Regions from separate parts of the Vagococcus sp. QWL-13 genome, predicted to be linked through region 1. Evidence: predicted binding sites of a transcription regulator. Region 1 holds the regulator's gene; the other holds the start of a gene.
What was found. Region 1 encodes CtsR, which represses protease genes until heat stress. Its sites were predicted from a motif close to TTGGTCAAAAAAGGTCAAANA; they were not measured.

Region 1 (10,561 bases):
AACCTCTGCAAACCATATGGTTTGCAGAGGTTTTTTTGAATTTTTTCAAATAGTTCTCCTTACCGCTTTCTGATTTACCGAGTACCATATTTTTCAATGATATAATCCATGTCTTTGTCCCCTCTTCCAGAGAGGTTGATAAGAACAGAGCCTTTGCCCATAGTCTTGGCAAGTTTCATTCCGTAGGCAACAGCATGGGAGCTTTCAATAGCCGGGATAATCCCTTCCATTCGGGAAAGCTCAAAGAAGGCGTCAATAGTTTCATCATCGGTAATCGCCTCATATTTTACTCTGCCGAGATCGTGCAAGAAGGCATGTTCAGGGCCGCTGGAAGGATAATCCAGACCGGAGGCAACTGAATATACAGGTGCAGGTTCGCCATGTTCATCTTTCAGCATAATGCTGTTGAAACCATGCATGATACCCTCTTCACCATAAGTAAGACTGGCAGCATGGTCGCCCAACTTGCTTCCTTTGCCCAGAGGTTCCACACCGTAAATATCAACGGGATCGTTCAGGAAACCGGAGAATAGACCCATGGAATTAGAGCCTCCTCCCACACAGGCAACGATGGCATCAGGAAGCTCACCCGTCATTTCAAGGAACTGTTCCCTTGCCTCGATACCTACCACACTCTGGAAGTCACGCACCATCATCGGGAAGGGATGGGGGCCGACAACTGAGCCGATACAATAAATGGCATCTTTATAGTCTTGGAGGTAAGCTGTAAAAGCAGCATCCACAGCCTCCTTTAAAGTTGCCAGTCCCTCTGTCACTTCTACAACCTTGGCACCTAAGATTTTCATTCTGGCAACGTTGGGTGCCTGTTTTTTGATGTCTACTGATCCCATATAGATGTCGCATTCCAAGCCAAAGTATGCAGCAGCAGTTGCAAGGGCTACACCGTGCTGACCAGCACCGGTTTCAGCGATGATTTTCTTCTTGCCCATATATTTAGCAAGCAATGCCTCGCCCATACAGTGATTGAGTTTGTGTGCGCCAGTATGGTTTAAATCTTCACGCTTCACATAAAGTTGAACATTTCCGAGTTTTCCGGACAATCTTTCCAAATAGGAAATAGGAGTAGGTCTTCCCTGAAACTCTTTGCGAATGCGGCGCAGTTCATTGATAAATTTTGAGGATTTACATATCGTTTGATAGGCATCATTGATTTCATCCATAGCGTTCTGCAATTCAGGCGGAATGTAGGAACCGCCGTATTTGCCAAAATAGCCGTTGGCATCGGGATAGTTTTTAAAGTAGGTGTTGAATTCAATTTCGTTAAATTTCATTTTATTTTCCTCCAATATAGATAAAGTTTAGGTTAGTGTTGATTTGATACGTTATTCTTGATGTAATTTCTTTTCTAGGCGCAGGGGCGCCACCAGCGTTTGGTAAATAACATTGCATTAACCTCCTAAAATAGAAAAACTCCTTTGACTTATATTTCATGTCAAAGGAGTTCATGTAAACAAAAAACGCCCTTGACAGAAATATCTACTCTGTCAAGGACGAATAAGTACAAATGTTGTACGATATTATTCGCGGTGCCACCTTGATTCACGGTATGTTCCGTGCGCTTAGCAGGATACTGACATATCCCTGGCAATTGACGTATGCCCACACGTTGCAGAATACTTTGGGAATTCCCATTTGACTGCACCCTCAGCGGTCCATTTGACAACGTGTTTCTTACCTGACTCTCAGCACCACAGGTTCTCTGTAAAGGCATCATTGCCGTTATCTCCGCATCAACGGTTTGATTTACTAAATTGTATGATATTTTAGCATCGAAATTCTTCCCTGTCAATAGCGTTCACTGAATAATTATCGACTCTTTGCTTTTTAACGATGACCTTCTTGTTTATTGAAAGTCCGGGAGGCAGATTTTTATATCGATATTAACTCCTGTTTTAAAGAAAGAGTTGTTGGGGACTTTTTTTTTACAATCAAACTTCTTTCCCTTTAACAGCAAGTTTTGTATAATACTAAGTAAGGTCAAATATAGTCAAAAAGCAAGGTGAATACACATGAGTCATCAAAGTATGTCGGATTTGATTGAACAGTATCTCAAATCAATTTTAAATGAAACAGAAGAAGAAATTATTGAAATCCGCCGCTCAGAAATGGCAGATTTGTTCAGTTGTGTGCCGTCTCAAATCAACTATGTGATTAATACGCGGTTTACTTTGGCTCAGGGCTATACCGTAGAAAGCAAGCGGGGCGGCGGAGGGTATATCCGCATTCAACGTGTGGAATTAAGTTCTCATGATGAAGTCTTGTCCTATTTACAAAAAAACATCGGTACACAATTAACGTATAAGGATGGCGTTGCCGTTCTACAGCAATTGTATAATTATGATATCATAAGCAAAAGAGAAGCTGAATTGCTGGTATCAATTATCAGCTATGAAGCAATCGGCAAGCAAAATCCGAGTGAAGATAATGTCAGGGCTGCTATAATAAAAGCGCTGTTGGATCGTCTTCGTTATGAAGAAAAGAGGTAAGAATATGGAGCGGACATTTACAGAAAAAGCAAAAAAAGTATTACTGATTGCTCAAGAAGAAGCAAAAAACTTTCGTCATCAGTCGGTGGGCTCTGAGCATTTATTGCTGGGGCTGGTAATCGAGCAGGATGGCGTGGCAGGTAAAATATTACGTCAATTTGACGTGCAGGAAGCAGATTTGCGTGACGAAATCGCCAATTTAACTGGGTATGGCACCATGAGAAAAAGACAGGTCATCCCTTATTTGCCGTATTCCCCTAGAACGAGACAAATCTTGGCTTTTTCCCAAGACGAAGCTAAGAGACTTCGTTCCCCCCAAGTGGGGACGGAACATATTTTATTAGGGATTTTGAGAGATGATGAAATTTTAGCCTCACGAATTTTAAGAAATTTCGGATTGGACTTGGCTAAAACCAGACAGATGGTCCTTAAAAAAATGGGATTGACTGAGGGCAAAGGAATGAAAACAGGCAACCGCAGACCTAATACACGGGAAGCAAATTCGATGGAAGACAGCAGCACCCCTGTTTTGGATTCATTGGCTCGTGATTTAACGGCCTTGGCGAAAGCTAAAAAAATGGATCCTGTGGTTGGCCGTCAAAATGAAGTGAAACGCCTGATTCAAATATTGAGCCGCAGAACTAAAAATAATCCCGTTTTGGTTGGGGAGCCCGGTGTTGGGAAAACAGCCATTGCTGAAAGTCTGGCGCAAAAAATCGTCGAAGGTTCTGTGCCGGAGGAAATGTCTGCCAAACGTCTGATGATGCTGGACATGGGCTCGGTAGTCGCCGGAACTAAATACCGAGGCGAGTTTGAAGACCGCATGAAAAAAGTTGTAGAGGAAATTTATCAAGACGGCAACGTGATTTTATTTATTGACGAGCTCCATACTTTGATTGGTGCAGGAGGCGCTGAAGGGGCGATCGACGCATCGAATATTCTGAAACCAGCCTTAGCTCGTGGTGAATTACAGACAGTCGGCGCCACAACTTTGGATGAATATCAAAAATATATTGAGAAGGATTCCGCGTTGGAGCGGCGTTTTGCAAAAGTTCAGGTGGATGAACCGTCAGCAGAGGATACTGTGGAGATTTTAAAAGGGATTCGTCCAAAATACGAAGAACATCACAAGGTGAATATTACCGATGAAGCGCTAGAAGAGGCAGTGAATTTATCCGTTCGTTACATCACTTCCCGCCAGTTGCCGGATAAAGCGATTGATTTGATTGATGAAAGTGCAGCTAAAGTAAGATTAAGTGATTCTGACAAGGTTTCTCCGAGAGTGGCTTTGATGAGCAAGCTGGAAGAACTCCAAGAAGCCAAAGAAGCGGCTATCTTGGAACAAAATTTTGAATCAGCTTCTGGTTTGAGAAAACAGGAAAAGCGTCAGCAAGAAAAACTTTTGAAATATGACCAAATGCAGGCAGAAAAAAACAGTTACGAGCGTTCGGTGACAGTCATGGATATCGAAGAAGTCGTGTCTCAATGGACAGGGATTCCTTTACAGCAGTTGGAGAAGAAAGAAAGCGAACGTTTGCTTAATTTGGAAAAAGTTTTGCACCAACGTGTGGTCGGACAAGAAGAAGCAGTGGAAGCTGTTTCCCGTGCGATTCGCCGTGCGAGAAGTGGATTGAAAGATCCGAAACGTCCTATCGGTTCCTTTATGTTCTTAGGTCCTACGGGAGTTGGGAAAACAGAATTGGCCAAAGCGTTGGCGGAAGCCATGTTTGGTTCAGAGGATGCGTTAGTCCGGGTTGATATGTCAGAATATATGGAAAAACACACCACCAGCCGCCTGATTGGTTCACCGCCAGGCTATGTGGGTTATGATGAAGGCGGTCAATTGACTGAAAAAATCCGTCAAAAACCATATTCGGTCATTCTTTTTGATGAGGTAGAAAAAGCTCATCCGGATATTTTCAACGTCTTGCTGCAAGTGCTGGATGACGGTCATTTGACTGATGCCAAAGGACGCCAAGTAGACTTTAAAAATACTATTTTAATCATGACATCCAATGTTGGGGCGACTGCTTTAAAAGAGGATATCTCGGTTGGTTTTAATGTGCTTGATATCACTCAGGACCATAAAGCAATGCAAGATAAAATCATGGAAGAACTGAAAAAAGCTTTCCGTCCGGAATTCTTGAATAGAGTGGATGAAACAATCGTTTTCCGTTCTTTGGTCAAAGAGGAATTGCGTGAAATCGTGAAAATCATGTCCCGTTCTGTGATTGAACGTTTAGCAGAGCAGGACATTGAGTTGAAAATCACATCAAAAGCATTGGATGTGATTGGTAAAGTTGGTTTCGACCCTGAGTACGGTGCACGTCCGTTGAAACGGGCTCTGCAAAAAGAGATTGAGGACAAACTCAGCGAAGAGTTGTTGTCCGGAAAGATTGCTACTGGGGATAAAGTAACTATTGGCGCTACGAAAGGCAAGATCACAGTTAGTGTGAAAACCCCTGCACCGGATAAAATTTTGCCAGTGTAGTCAGTAAAAGCACAAGTTCCAGAGAATGCGGGATAGAACTGTTATATTTAAGTGATTGTATTCTTAAATATAACAGTTTTTTGCTGGTGTCAGTAATGAAAACGTCTTGGTTTTTCATGAAACTTGTGATAGTATAGCAATGATTATTGAGGGGAGAAATTTAAGGATGAAGATTAATATTACCGCTACAGTGGCATCCCTCTCGCAGGCCGAGAAACTTTTGGAAGCTGGAGTGGACACCCTTTATTTTGGCGGCAAAACATTTGGTCTGAGATTACCATATAATTTTTCGTTGGAGGAACAGCAGGCGTTGACTGAACTTTCGCACCGGTTTGGCAAAAAAGTCACCGTAGCAGTCAATGGTTTGATGCATCCGGAAAAAATGAAGCAGCTGCCGGCGTATTTGAAATTTTTGGAAGAAATCAAAGTAGATGCTGTCGCGGTAGGGGATGCGGGAGTGGTCCACGTCATCAGACGGGACAAGTTCCGTCTGCCTTTTATATATGATGGACATACGATGGTGACAAGTGCCCGACAAATGAATTTTTGGTATCGGCGTGGGGCAATCGGCTCAGTTGTTGCCAGAGAAGTTCCCTATCTGGAGCTTAAAGAGATGAAAAATAAATTATTGGGGTTTGGGGAAATACTAGTCTATGGTGCCACTTGCATCCATCAGTCCAAGCGCCCTCTTTTAGAAAATTATTTTAATTTTGTTGAAGCAGGACCTAAGGATACGACGAGGGAAAGAGACTTGTTTTTATCTGAACCGAAAAAAACTGAGACACATTATTCCATTTATGAAGATGAACACGGCACGCATATTTTTGCGAATAATGATCTTAATCTGATGGAGCAGCTGGGTAAACTGGCGGAGTTGAATTTTCTACATTGGAAGCTGGACGGTCTTTACACACCGAGTGATAATTTTGTGGAAATCGCTAAGCAGTTTGTCAAAGCTAGAGAGGCTCTTGAGCAGGGACGATGGGATGAGAGTCTGGCTAAAGAATTAAGCAGCAATGTCTGTTCTTTACATCCTGAAAACCGGGAGCTTGACACAGGATTCTTTTTGATGGATCCGGAAGAGGTGAAATAAGCATGGAAATAGTCAAAAAGCAATTGAAGCGTCCCGAGGTATTGGCACCGGCAGGAACGCTTGAGAAATTAAAAACAGCGATTCACTACGGGGCAGATGCAGTGTATATCGGCGGAGATGCTTACGGTCTGCGCAGCCGGGCGGGCAATTTTTCTTTTGATGAAATGTCTGAAGGAGTGGCTTTTGCTAAGAAGCATCAAGCAAAGGTTTATGTGGCCGCAAATATGGTAACGCACGAACACGATGAAGAAGGGGCAGGAGAATTTTTCCGGCGGTTGAGAGATATAGGCATCAATGCGGTCATCATTTCTGACCCTGCATTGATAGAGATATGTGCGACAGATGCTCCGGGACTGCCCATCCATTTGTCCACCCAGTCTTCTGCCACTAACTTTGAAACCTTAGAGTTTTGGAAAAATGAAGGACTGGAGCGGGTGGTACTGGCCCGTGAAGTTTCCATGGACGAAATCAAAACGATTCGTGAGCATACAGATGTTGAAATAGAAGCCTTTATCCACGGAGCCATGTGTATATCCTACTCCGGGCGCTGCACATTATCTAATCATATGGCGAAAAGAGACGCAAATCGCGGGGGCTGCTGTCAGTCTTGCCGTTGGAAGTATGATTTGTATGACATGCCTTTTTCCGGTGAGAGACACTCCCTAGTGGATGATTTTGACACGACAGAACCTTTCTCTATGAGTGCCGTCGATATGTCTATGATTGAATATATCCCCCAGCTGATAGAAAACGGTGTGGATAGTTTTAAAATCGAGGGGCGGATGAAGTCTATTCATTATGTTTCCACAGTGGCCAATGTGTACAAAGCTGCTGTAAATAGTTACATGGAAGATCCGGAAAACTATACTTGTAAACAAGAGTGGATCGATGAGTTGTGGAAAGTGGCTCAGCGGGAGCTGTCTACCGGCTTTTATTTTGGAACGCCAAGTGAAAATGAGCAACTATTTGGTGCACGGCGTAAAATCCCCTCATACAGTTTTATCGGAGAAGTTCTTTCCTATGACGAAGAAACAAAAATCGCAACTATCCGGCAGCGTAATCACTTTAGCGTGGGAGATGAAATCGAGTTTTACGGCCCCGGTTTCCATCATTTTGAGCAAAAAGTTGACGTGATGTGGAACGATGAGGGAGAGGCCATCGACAGGGCACCAAATCCGATGATGGTGTTGACCATGCCCGTTGCACAACCTGTCAGCGTTGGGGATATGCTCCGCAAGAAAAAGTAGTTTTGGCAGTTGACCCTCTTAGTCAATCTGATTCTTAGAAGACACAATATTCGTTGTCTTCTTTTTTCTTTTGAAAGAAAAGATGGATATTTATGGAGATTTTAAAGATCATGGTCAGATGTATTGCAATCTGTTTATGACTTTCTGTATAATTTAAAGGAGTGTTAACGTTTATATGTTCAGAATAGAAAGGAATTTAGGATCATGGCAACCTACGATTATATAGTAATAGGCGGGGGAAGCGGCGGGATTGCATCGGCCAACCGGGCGGGGATGTATGGCGCTAAGGTTCTCCTGATTGAAGCAAATAAAATTGGCGGGACGTGTGTCAATGTGGGATGTGTCCCCAAAAAAGTTCTTTGGGAGGCGTCCACGCTTCGGGAAAACATTTTACTTGATGCGGAAAGTTACGGTTTGGATGTGGAGTTGAAAGCAACGGATTTCAAACAGCTTGTAAAAAATCGTCAAGCATACATCGAGCGTTTGCATGGGCATTATGATAAAGGATTGGCACACAATAACGTCACAGTGCTGAAGGGCTTTGCTAAATTTGTTGATGAGAAGACAATTGAAGTCAACGGTCAAACCTTTACTGCCCCTCATATTTTGTTGGCTACCGGTAATCATACCGAGTTTCCTGATATCCCGGGAGCAGAACACGGGGTTGATTCGGATGGCTTTTTTGACTGGGAAGATCTTCCTGAAAAGGTTGTGATTGCTGGAGCGGGTTATGTTTCGGTAGAGCTGGCGGGATTGCTCCATGGTTTGGGCGTTGAGGTCCATCTAGCGTTTCGTTACGACCGCCCACTACGTTCTTTCGACGAAGAAATCGTTAGAGAGATGATGGCGATTTACGAACAAGAAGGGATTCATCTGCATTCTCATTCGATACCTGAGAAAGTTGTTAAGCAAGAGGATGACAGTTTGGTCATTCGTTTTGAAAGCGGCGAAAAGATTGAGACAGACCGATTGATTTGGGCAGTGGGGCGCAAACCTAACATTGAAAACCTAGGTTTGGAAAAGACCTCTGTGGTTACCGATGAAGACGGCTTTGTGAAGGTGGATAAGTATCAGAATACCACACAAAAAGGAATTTATGCCGTAGGAGATTTGATTGGCAAAGTGGACTTGACTCCTGTAGCTATCGCAGCAGGACGGCGCTTGTCAGAACGATTGTTTAACGGGAAAGAGGAAGAGTATCTGGACTACACCAATATCCCTACCGTTATTTTTACCCATCCGCCAATTGCGACAATCGGCTTGACGGAAGAGGAAGCACTGGCAAAATATGGGAAAGATGAAATAAAAATTTATCGCAGTCAGTTCAACCCGATGTTTTATGCCTTGCAGAAAAGAAAAATCAAAGCGACAATGAAGTTGGTTTGTTTAGGCAGTGAAGAAAAAATCATTGGTTTGCATGGCATTGGAATCGGTGTTGATGAGATGCTGCAAGGGTTTGCCGTAGCGATAAAAATGGGTGCGACCAAAAAAGATTTCGACCAAACCGTAGCAATCCATCCCACAGGGGCAGAAGAATTTGTGACCATGCGATAAGAAAAATGTCTGATGAAATAAAGAAATAAAAAAGCAAGAGACTGACTCAAAAGTCCCAAAATAAAGAACCCCCCATGACATCATTTTTTCAAAATAATGATGACATGGGGGGTTAATTTTTAAAGGTCTCTATTTCAGCTATGAAACCTACTTACAGGTCATGCTCTTATCACTGCGACTAATTAAATTTTCCAATCCAGTCAACAAAACTATTGACCAACAACTGGAAGAAATCTTGTGTGCCTTGGTTAACAAGAGCATCGTTTTCGTCATACAATTTATTTGAATAGGCAATGTATGCTTCAGGTTGCTGCATTGTCGGCATATTTAGGAAGACAAGTGATTGACGTAAATGGTGGTTGGCACCGAAGCCGCTGATAGCACCTGTGGATGAGCTTACTACAAAGGCCGGCTTGCCGTCCCAAACGCTTGAACCATAAGGGCGAGAGCCTACGTCTAAGGCGTTTTTCAAAGCACCGGGCACGGAACGGTTGTATTCTGGAGTGACAAAAATAAAAGCATCAATGTTTTTCAATTTGTTACGAAAAGCTGTCCAGTTTTCTGTCGGGCGGTTTTCATCGTCCAAGTCCTGATCGTACCATTCCAAGTTGCCGATTTCGATAAACTCTGTGGTAAACTCCTCTGGAAAAAGTTCTGCCAGTGAATGAGCAATCTTTTTACTAAAGGACCCTTTTCTCAGACTTCCTACTAAGATACCAATTGTTTTCTTTTCCATACTAAACACATCCTTGCTGATAGTCTTTGTATATTTAATGGTAACATAAAATTTTAGAAAACAACTATTTTATGCTTACTTATTGTTCATAGCAGTTCTGGAGTGAATACCATAACAAGAAACGGCAAAAGATTATTGATAAAATGTAGCATTATTGCTACTTCCAATCGTTGTGATTTGAGATAAACTAAACCAATGACAAGTCCCATGGCAGCATAAGTCAGAAACACAACGAATGATTCTGGAACATGGGGCAGACTAAAGAGGGCAGCACTGACGAGCAGGCCGATAAATTGCCCGCCTTTTTGGTTAGGGTCAGCCACATCTCCAAAACTGTTAATTACACAATAGCGGAAAATAATTTCTTCGCCGATTGGGGCCAATACACACAACAGTAAAAACAAAGTCAAGGGAGAAATTTGATTGGATAGGGCATAAATCGTTTCATTATTGTCTGTTGTAGCTTGTTCCATGAAAAATTGCAGCAAAAAATTACAGGAGAAAATGGCAAGATAGCCGATAACGACTCTCCTGATATTTTTCCAGCGAAAAACTTTTTTTTGTCGTTTATTCTGGGTTTTAAAGAGATAAAAACTGACGAATGCAAAAACAATCAAAAAGATGCTCACATTGGCCAATAATTCCTGATTGAGATAAATCAAAGTGCTAGGCAAAGAGTAAATGATAAAAAGTCCAAAAGCAGTCAAAAGACCGCCGAGGATTCTTAAAGGTGATTTCACAGTATCTTCCTCCGATGGCAGCTGGGTAATGTCTTGCGGAAAAACAGATAAAATGCGCACTGTTGGCTGTTGATGGCAAAGATAACTTGCTGTCAACAGCATCGTTTTTTTCCGGATGGCAAGAGATAATTTCCACTGCTGTTCTTTTAAGTAAATGTATAAACTTGATTTATTATAAATCAAAAAATCTGAA
Region 2 (10,561 bases), 910 kb from region 1:
GACAACGACCAGCTGCTGGAAGCTCAACGTTTGGAACAGCGGACGAACTATGATATCGAAATGATGCGGGAGATGGGCTATTGTTCGGGCATTGAAAACTATTCCAGACACATGGATGGCCGTAAAGCGGGCGAACCGCCGTATACACTGCTGGATTTTTTCCCTGATGACTTCCTTATCGTGGCGGATGAATCCCATGTGACTTTGCCTCAAATCAGAGGGATGTATAATGGGGACCGTTCTCGTAAGCAAATGCTTGTGGACTATGGTTTTCGTTTGCCAAGTGCTTTGGATAACCGTCCGTTGAGAATCGAAGAATTTGAAGAACATGTGCATCAAATCATATATGTCTCGGCAACACCCGGCCCTTATGAAATGGAACGGACCGATCATGTGATTCAACAAATCATCCGTCCAACGGGCTTGCTCGATCCGAAAATAGAAGTGAGACCGATCATGGGACAAATCGACGATCTGGTTGGAGAAATCCATCAAAGAATCGATCAGCATGAACGTGTTTTTGTCACGACTTTGACCAAAAAAATGTCGGAGGACTTGACTGATTATCTGAAAGAGCTGGGTATCAAGGTGAAATATTTGCACAGTGATATCAAAACCTTGGAGCGGACAGAAATCATCCGTGATTTGCGTCTGGGGGAATTTGATGTTTTGGTGGGAATCAACTTGCTTCGTGAAGGATTGGATGTTCCTGAAGTTTCGTTGATTGCAATTCTGGATGCAGACAAAGAAGGCTTCTTGCGCAGCGAGCGGTCGTTGATACAAACAATCGGCCGTGCCGCCCGTAATGCGAATGGAAAAGTCATCATGTATGCAGACAAAGTGACGGATTCCATGGAAAAAGCAATCAATGAAACAGCACGACGCCGCAGTATTCAAGAAAAATACAATGAGGAACACGGCATCACGCCTAAGACGATCATCAAAGAAATCCGAGACTTAATTAGCATTTCCAAGGTGGCAGAAGATGCAGAATCGTATGATTTGGTTGATAATTACGGTAAAATGAGCAAGAAAGAAAAGCAAGATGTGATCGCTGACCTTGAAAAAGAAATGAAAGATGCCGCTAAAGCACTTGATTTCGAACGAGCAGCAACATTGCGCGACACAGTGTTAGAATTAAAAGCGGAATTGTAAGGAAGGTGAAAGCGTGGCAAATGATAAAATTGTTATCCACGGCGCAAGAGAACATAATTTAAAAGATATTGATGTGACAATCCCACGGGACAAGCTGGTGGTCGTTACTGGGCTGTCAGGCTCAGGGAAGAGCTCTTTGGCTTTTGATACTTTGTACGCTGAAGGTCAGAGAAGATATGTAGAAAGCTTGTCTTCTTATGCCCGCCAGTTTTTAGGTCAGATGGACAAACCGGATGTTGACAGTATCGACGGGTTGAGTCCGGCGATTTCCATCGATCAGAAAACTACCAGCAAAAATCCCCGGTCCACGGTGGGGACGGTAACGGAAATAAATGACTATTTGCGTTTGCTTTTTGCCCGTGTGGGTGTACCGATTTGTCCCAACGACGGCACAGAAATCAAAAGCCAGTCTGTTGAGCAGATGGTGGAGCGTGTGTTGGAGATGGAAGATCGCACAAAAATACAGATTCTAGCACCTATTATCGTGGGGAAAAAGGGACAGCATAAAAAAGTCTTTGAGATGATAAAAAAAGAAGGCTATGTCCGTGTCAGGGTTGATGGTGAGATTTACGATGTCATGGAAGTTCCTGAGTTAGAAAAAAATAAAAAACATTCGATTGAAATTGTTATCGACCGGATAGTGATCAAAGAAGGTATCCGCTCCCGTCTGTTTGATTCTTTTGAATCTGCCCTGCGTTTAGCTGAAGGCTATGCTTTGGTGGATGTAATCGGTGGAGAAGAAATTTTATTCAGCGAGCATTATTCCTGTCCATATTGTGGTTTCACCCTTGGCGAAGTGGAACCGCGCTTGTTTTCATTTAATGCGCCGTTTGGTGCCTGTCCCGATTGTGACGGACTAAGCGTCAAGTTGGAAGTGGATCAGGATTTAGTAGTTCCCGATCCTTCCAAGACTTTAAGAGAAGGCGCCATCGTTCCATGGAACCCCATCAGTTCTAATTATTATCCTGCAATGCTGGAGCAGGCGTGTGCTCATTTCAAGATTGATTTTGATACACCCTTTGAGAAACTGACGAAGGCTCAGCAAGAGCTGATACTATTTGGTTCCAAAGGAGAGCCGTTTCATTTTCATTACGAGAATGATTTTGGCGGTGTCCGTGACGTGGATGTTCCTTTTGAAGGGGTGCTTATCAATATCGACCGGCGTTATCACGAATCAAGCAGCGATTACACCCGTGAACAAATGCGTTTGTATATGACTGAATTGGAATGTCAATCTTGTCATGGTTATCGTTTGAATCCTCAAGCTTTGTCCGTAAAAGTCGGCGGCAAACACATCGGTGAAGTGAGCGAGCTGTCCATCACTCAATCGTTGGATTTTTTCAAACATTTAAACCTTTCGGAACAAGACAGTATGATTGCAAAACCGATTTTTAAAGAATTGAGAGACCGTTTGTCTTTTCTTGAAGATGTGGGTTTGGATTATTTAAGTTTGAGCCGCTCATCAGGCACTCTTTCAGGCGGGGAAGCTCAGCGGATACGTCTGGCGACTCAAATCGGTTCCAACTTGTCCGGTGTTTTGTATATTCTCGATGAGCCGTCGATTGGCTTGCATCAACGGGACAATGACCGTCTGATTACTTCCCTAAAGAAGATGAGAGACTTGGGCAACACTTTGATTGTAGTAGAACATGACGAAGACACCATGCGCTCAGCTGACTATCTGATTGATATGGGCCCGGGTGCCGGTGAACACGGCGGAGAGATTATTGCTGCGGGAACTCCGGAAGAAGTGATTCAAAATACAGCATCGTTGACAGGACAATATTTGGCGGGAAAACGAGAAATAAAAGTACCGACTGAAAGACGAAGAGGCAATGGGAAATTCGTCACCGTTCAAGGAGCCAGAGAAAATAACCTGAAAGATTTGACTGTGAAGTTTCCCATGGGAGAGTTTGTGGTGGTCACAGGCGTTTCCGGTTCTGGAAAAAGTACACTCGTCAATGCAGTTTTGAAAAGGGCGTTGGCACAAAAAATTAACCGCAATTCAGAACGGCCCGGTGCTCATAAAAAAATCACCGGATACGAGTCGATCGAACGATTGGTCAATATTGACCAAAGTCCAATCGGGCGGACTCCTCGAAGCAACCCGGCGACTTACACAAGCGTTTTTGATGATATTCGGGGTCTGTTCGCAATGACCAATGAGGCAAAGGTGCGGGGATACAAGAAGGGCAGATTTAGTTTCAACGTGAAGGGCGGACGTTGTGAAGCCTGCCGGGGAGACGGAATCATCAAAATAGAAATGCATTTCTTACCAGATGTTTATGTTCCTTGCGAAGTTTGCCACGGCAAACGATATAATTCTGAAACTTTAGAAGTTCACTATAAGGGTAAGAATATTTCCGAAGTTCTGGACATGCGGATCGAAGAAGCCGCGGAGTTTTTCAAAGCGATTCCGAAAATTCAGCGCAAACTTCAAACCATTGTAGATGTTGGTCTGGGCTATGTTACCATGGGACAGCCGGCAACCACATTGTCAGGGGGCGAAGCCCAGCGGATGAAGCTGGCCAGCGAATTGCACAAGAGACAATCAGGCAACAGTTTCTATATTCTGGATGAGCCGACGACTGGTCTTCATTCCGAAGACATCAAGCGGCTTCTGAAAGTTTTGAACCGTCTGGTGGATGCGGGAAACACAGTTCTCGTTATCGAACATAATTTAGATGTGATCAAAACCGCAGATTACATTATCGACTTAGGACCGGAAGGCGGAGATCAAGGCGGAACCATCGTCGCAACAGGAACGCCTGAAGAAGTAGTAAAAGTCAAAGAAAGTTATACCGGACAATATTTAAAAAAAATATTAAACTAAACTCAGACTCTTTTCTTCAAAATACCATTGAGGAGAAGAGTTTTTGATATGCTGCTGTGTTTGCTGTACTGGGACATTAAAGAAATAATGGCAAGAAGATAGAAATGATAAAAATTTTTTTATTGACGGGAAATTGTGAAGCAAAAGAATGTTTTTGCTGTAGAGAAAATATAAAACCTGTCCTCTACCATGATACGCCCGGCTATGCTATAATATCTAAGAAGTAAAGAAGGAGGCTGCAATATGGTTGAAAGTTTAAGATTAGTCGTCATCACAGGGATGAGTGGTGCTGGAAAAACCGTTGCTATGCAAAGCTTTGAAGATATGGGATATTTCTGTATCGACAATATGCCCCCAGGATTGTTACCTAAATTTTGGGAATTGATCAAAGAATCTGGAAAAGTCACTAAGCTGGCTTTGGTGATTGATTTACGTTCGCGTTCATTTTTTGAAGAATTGCAACAAACACTTGTTGAAGTTGAAAATACAAAGATGATTGACACAAGCATCGTCTTTTTAGATGCATCCGATGAAGAGCTGGTGTCTCGCTATAAAGAAACCCGCAGAACCCATCCCCTTGCGATGGACGGGCTGGTGACGGATGGTATCCGCAAAGAGCGTGCATTGCTTGAAGAAATTAAAGCAGACGCCATGGTTATCGATACAACTACCTTGACACCGCGTCAGCTGCGTCAAAGAATTTTAAATGATTTTAAAAGTGAAGATACTAACATGTTTCGTGTGGAAGTGGTTTCCTTTGGCTTTAAATATGGATTGCCGATTGATGCGGATATAGTCATGGATGTCCGTTTTTTACCAAACCCCCACTATGTGGAAAATTTGCGACCGCTGACCGGAATGGATCAGCCGGTGTATGATTATGTGATGGGGTTTGAAGACACCGAGAATTTTTATCGGCAGTTCAAAGACCTGATCGTATCTATTTTACCGGGATATGAAAAAGAGGGTAAAACCAGCCTAACGGTTGCTATCGGCTGTACTGGGGGTCAGCATCGCTCAGTAGCGTTATCTAAACGTTTGGCTGAGGATATAAAAGCTCTTGATTTGTATCCGGTCAATATTACCCATCGTGACTGTGGCAAACGAAAAGAGACGGTGAATCGTTCATGAAAACATACCGCATAAGAAAGCCGAATATTGTAGTCATTGGTGGTGGAACTGGATTACCGGTCATCTTAAACGGTTTGCGCAATCAAGGAGCCTCTATCACCGCTATCGTTACGGTGGCGGATGATGGGGGCAGCAGCGGTTCATTGAGAAAAAGTGTCAATATTTCTCCGCCGGGGGACTTGAGGAATGTCCTTGTCTCATTGTCTGAGATGCCAAAATTATTTGAAGATTTGTTCCAATATCGCTTCAATAAAGATGATGAATTTTTAGCTAATCATTCGCTAGGGAATCTGATCATTGCCGCTTTGTCGGAAATGAGAGGCAGTACCTATGAAGCTATTCAAATTTTAGGGCAGATTATGCAAGTAGATGGACATGTTTATCCTGCATCGGAAAAATCACTGACACTGCATGCAGAGTATGAGGATGGCTCAGTGGTTTCGGGTGAATCAAAAATCGCTGAAAAACGTCAGAAGATTAATCGGGTTTTTGTGACGAACACTTGCGACGATGAAAAACCAAAGCCGGCCAGAAAAGTCATTCAGGCAATAAAAGATGCAGATATGATTGTTTTGGGGCCGGGAAGCTTGTTTACAAGTATCTTGCCTAATCTGATGATCGAAGAAATCGGTCAAGCAGTGCTGGATGCTGAGGCAGAAGTAGTTTATATTTGCAATATCATGACCCAAAAAGGGGAAACCGAACACTTTACTGATGCCAACCATGTTGAGGTACTCAACAGACATCTTGGGCAAAAATTCATCGACACAGTTTTGGTGAACACTGAAAGTGTGCCGGAAGGGTATATGGATACCGAAAAGTACGATGAATATTTAGTTCAAGTGACCCACGATTTCAAACGGTTGCGGGAAGAAGGCTGCCGAGTGATCTCCGCTAATTTTTTAAAGTTAAGAAGAGGCGGGGTTTTTCACGATGGAGAAAAAGTCGTCGACGAGTTGTTCAGAATTGTATTGGGTCCCAAGTATTAAGAGAAAGAGGTGTAGCAAGTGTCATTTGCCTCAGATGTGAAGAAGGAGCTCACTACCTTAGAAGTCCAGCGTGATTTAGCTAAAGCGGAACTGGCAGCTCTGATCCGGATGAATGGTGCACTGTCTTTAGCGAACCGTCATTTTGTCCTGAATGTTCAAACTGAAAATGCAGCGATTGCCAGAAGAATCTATACGTTGCTGCGGGACCATTATGAAGTTCAGGCAGAATTTCTAGTCCGTCGTAAAATGAAGTTAAAGAAAAACAATATCTATATTGTCCGTTTGAAACAAGAAACACAGAAAATTTTAATGGACTTGGATATTTTTGATAACGGCATGCTGATGGACCATGTGTCGGACATGATTATCGGCAACAGTGAGAGGATGAAAGCATATCTCAGGGGAGCTTTTTTAGCTGGAGGTTCTGTGAATAATCCGGAGACTAGTCGTTATCACTTGGAAATCTATTCTTTATATGAAAATCACAGCAAAGAATTAAAAGAAATGATTGAGTATTACCATTTGAAAGCGAAAACTCTCAATCGGCGCAACGGTTACATCACCTACCTAAAAGGAGCGGAAGATATCTCTGACTTTTTGACGCTGATTGGAGCAACGACCAGCATGCTGAAATTTGAAGATGTCAGAGTCATCCGTGATATGAGAAATTCGGTGAACCGGCTGGTGAACTGTGAAACAGCTAATTTATCAAAAACAATCGAAGCCGCGTCAAAGCAAATCGAAAATATTGAATACATCGAAGCCACAGTGGGTTTGGGAAATTTGGATGAGAGACTTCAAGAAATCGCAGAATTAAGACTGCAACATCCTGAAGTAAGCTTGAAGGAGTTAGGGGAGCTGGTTCCTTCAGGTCCTATTTCAAAATCAGGTATCAATCACCGAATCCGGAAAATCAATGAATTTGCGGATAAACTAAGAGAAGGAAAATAAAACATCAGGCAGCTGGAAAAGCTGCCTGATGTTTTAAAGCACGCCCTGATAAAACTTTGGGACGATGTTATTTTCGATATTTGTTTGTAAGTTGTTTCAACTCGATTTTCCGGTCTTCTGCGGTTCGGATCAACTGTTCCGAAAATTCTTCTAAAACTACACGCCCACCCTGATAACTATAGGCTCCTTCCGTACGGATAATCTGGGGATCAAGCACTATTTTCCGGTGGGAAATCTTTTTGAAAAATTCTTCTACCATATAATTTGGCAGATAGTAGTGGTTTTGAGCACAAAAAGACTGCAAATAAATAAAATCATCAATTGTGATTTTTACATCGTCGAAATTAGCAACTTTTTCATAGTTGGTAATGTCCACGTCATCTCTGATTTCGATGTCTCTTTTTTGTAAAATCTCGTTGATTTTTTTGTTTAACAGCATCAGCATATCGATTTCTTTCATCTTTTCTTTGATTTGCTCACGCCGGTCGAATTCTTTGAAAATCATTTTATTATTGATGTTTACACCGATGATGGCGATTAAAGCTCCCAGTAAAACACCTAACAATGTACCGATTAGTTCCGTCATAGAAAGCTCCCTCCAAAAATTATCTAGCAAGTTAACTATATCAAAGAAAAACAAATTGTAAAAGACAAACATAACAATTGACCATTACTGACCTTTAGTATAAACTTACTCTATGAACAAGTTTGCCCTTTATGCTAAAATAAGGGAGAAGTTTTAAAAATAGGAGGAAACAAAATGAATTTAATTCCAACAGTTATCGAGCAGTCAGCTCGTGGAGAAAGAGCTTACGATATTTATTCTCGTCTGTTAAAAGACAGAATCATTATGTTGAGCGGGCCTATTGACGACAATGTAGCCAATTCAGTGATTGCCCAACTATTATTTTTAGATGCCCAAGATTCAGAAAAAGATATTTTCTTGTATATCAATTCGCCGGGGGGAAGTGTCTCTTCTGGTTTAGCAATTTATGACACAATGAACTTTGTAAAAGCTGACGTGCAGACAATCGTTTTAGGCATGGCGGCTTCCATGGGGAGCTTTTTACTTGCTGCCGGCACTAAAGGTAAAAGATTTGCGTTGCCTAACGCAGAAATCATGATCCATCAGCCATTGGGCGGTGCGCAAGGTCAAGCGACAGAAATTGAAATTGCTGCTAAACATATCTTGGACACACGGGATCGTTTGAACAGGATTTTAGCTGATATCACAGGACAACCCATCGAAGTGATTGAAAAAGATACGGACCGCGACAATTTTATGACAGCAGAAGAAGCAAAAGCTTACGGATTGATTGACGAAGTGATGGTCAATAATCAATTAAAAAAATAAATAATCCAGAGGAAAATAGATGGAGAAGATAAAACCTTCAAAAATAAATGACACCATCGGCATACAGCTGGGAAATCAAGATGCACCAGTCGTAGTGAAAGAGTATGTCAACCTGCGCTGTCCTTATTGTCTGCAATGGTTTGAAGATTCCCGGGAGACCTATCGGGAATTGATTGAAAATGGAACAGTCCGCAGGGTATTGAAGTTGTTTGACAAGGAAAAATTTGGGCTTCATTATGGCAATGTGCTGCACCGTTTTGTGCCGAAGCATGCCGGTTATGATGAGGTGGAAGCAGTGCTGGACAAAATTTACCATTCTCAGACCAGATGGGGAGACATGGACAGAGAGATGAGTCTGTCATCGGTGGCAGAGTATGCTGAAAAAATTCTTCAGCTGACAGAGGATGCAGACGAAGAAATGGCACAAGCGATTGTCAATGAGGCGCTGTCTGCAGGGGTTCAATTTGTGCCCACGATGGTTATCGGGGAGCATGTATTCGACCAAAAAATTTCTCAAGAAAAGTTCCGTCGGTTGATTGAAGAAGAAAAACAGAAGCAACTATCTTTGTAGTTGAAAAAATCACACAATAAAGAAAAACCCATGAAATTACGTTTCTAAAACAGTAATTTCATGGTTTTTTTAAATTTACATTTTCCTGTTTCAAAGTTCAAAAAAATTCGGAGCATTCTCTTTTCATTCCGCCGAAGTTTCCTGTTGAGCAACTTTTTCCCGAAAAGTTGGTAAGCTTTCCATTGTGAAATGCTAGTTTTAGATTTATGATTAGCCTAAGAGGTGAAACAAATGACAGAAATCAAGTTGGGCAGAATCGTCCAGCGTTGCCGTAAAGAAAAAAACATGACGCAAGAAGAGCTGGCATTTTCTTTAGGTGTTTCAAAATCTGCGGTTTCCAAGTGGGAGAATCATCAAACCATGCCGGATGTCTTATTACTGCCCGCCATAGCTTCTCTTTTTAAAATTTCGATTGATGAGCTGCTTGGTTACTCTCCCCAATTGACACAAGAAGAAATCCGTCATTGGTACAAGTTTTTTTCCGATGAATTCACCCGGAGAAAATTTTCTGAAGTCAAGCTGGACATCGATGCGATGTTAGGGAAATATAGTGTGTGCTATTCTTTTCAGCTGCAAATGGTTATTTTATTATTTAACCACCTTAATTTAGCTGGAGATACAGCGGAAAGAAATAATTTGCTTGATGAACTGCTTCAGTTGAGCGAAACGATAAAAATGGAAACTTCCCGGCCTGATATGGCGAGACAGGCAAATGTCCTTCAAGCGATTATCTATACTTTGATGGATAAAAATGACATGGTTATGGTGTTATTGGGAAAAGAGGTCAATCTTTATCTAGCAGAAAATCAGGTGTTGGCAAATGCCTATTTTCGCTTAGGACATCTGGAGAAAGCGGAAGAAATACTTCAAATCGAGATTTATCAAAATTTGTTTGCTTTAATTTCCAACAGCAGCCAGTATTTATCATTACTGGAAACACCGGAAAAAGTGTTGGAGACGATTAAGCGTATCGAGCAGACAGCAGAAATTTATCATATCAAAACCCTTTCCCCGTTTACTTATCTGACATTTTTATTTTCAGCTTTTATGCAATTGTTAAGAGTGGACGAAGGGGAAGAGGCATTGAAATTCATGGGGGAAGTGGTTGAAATCCTTAAAATGTCTCCATCAATAGAGCTCCAAGGGGATGATTATTTTGATCAAGTGGCCCAATGGTTGGATGCCCAAACGGACTTGGGTAACACTGTCCCCAGAGATGAAAGTCTGGTGAAAACAAGTATTTTAGAATTTTTCACATCTCAACCTTTGATAGAAGAAAAATTAGGCGAAAACAACACGTATCAGGAATTATTTCAACAGTTGATTAAATTAACAGGGAGTTGATGTCCAGTGAGCATTTTAACGATTGCGGAAGTCAAAGAAGTACTGCCATTGGTTTTGCCGATTATACTGATTCATCTCACTTTGGTTATTTTATCTGTGAAACATCTTTTAAAGCATCCCAAGGTGCGTATCGGTAATCAATGGCTTTGGTTGTTCATTGTAATCTTTGTCCAAATTATCGGACCGGTACTTTATTTTGCGATAGGTCGTGAAGAAGAATGAGCAATATTTTG

Region 2: clpP (ATP-dependent Clp endopeptidase proteolytic subunit ClpP) is a predicted target of CtsR. The motif match lies at 7,720-7,740, and genes of this name have one in related genera.

What each region holds. Positions count from the first base shown of each region.
Region 1 is NZ_CM178746.1:85,006-95,566, forward strand. It holds gene trpB (tryptophan synthase subunit beta) at 75-1,292, opposite strand; gene AC4PHI_RS00430 (hypothetical protein) at 1,454-1,735, opposite strand; gene AC4PHI_RS00435 (CtsR family transcriptional regulator) at 2,031-2,507, shown strand; gene AC4PHI_RS00440 (ATP-dependent Clp protease ATP-binding subunit) at 2,512-4,998, shown strand; gene AC4PHI_RS00445 (peptidase U32 family protein) at 5,165-6,091, shown strand; gene AC4PHI_RS00450 (peptidase U32 family protein) at 6,094-7,338, shown strand; gene gor (glutathione-disulfide reductase) at 7,543-8,892, shown strand; gene AC4PHI_RS00460 (NADPH-dependent FMN reductase) at 9,071-9,628, opposite strand; gene AC4PHI_RS00465 (CPBP family intramembrane glutamic endopeptidase) at 9,715-10,551, opposite strand.
Region 2 is NZ_CM178746.1:995,651-1,006,211, forward strand. It holds gene uvrB (excinuclease ABC subunit UvrB) at 1-1,155, shown strand, start outside; gene uvrA (excinuclease ABC subunit UvrA) at 1,169-3,988, shown strand; gene rapZ (RNase adapter RapZ) at 4,232-5,119, shown strand; gene AC4PHI_RS04660 (gluconeogenesis factor YvcK family protein) at 5,116-6,108, shown strand; gene whiA (DNA-binding protein WhiA) at 6,127-7,059, shown strand; gene AC4PHI_RS04670 (hypothetical protein) at 7,127-7,645, opposite strand; gene clpP (ATP-dependent Clp endopeptidase proteolytic subunit ClpP) at 7,820-8,413, shown strand; gene AC4PHI_RS04680 (thioredoxin domain-containing protein) at 8,433-8,984, shown strand; gene AC4PHI_RS04685 (helix-turn-helix domain-containing protein) at 9,216-10,328, shown strand; gene AC4PHI_RS04690 (PLDc N-terminal domain-containing protein) at 10,335-10,550, shown strand; gene AC4PHI_RS04695 (ABC transporter ATP-binding protein) at 10,547-10,561, shown strand, end outside.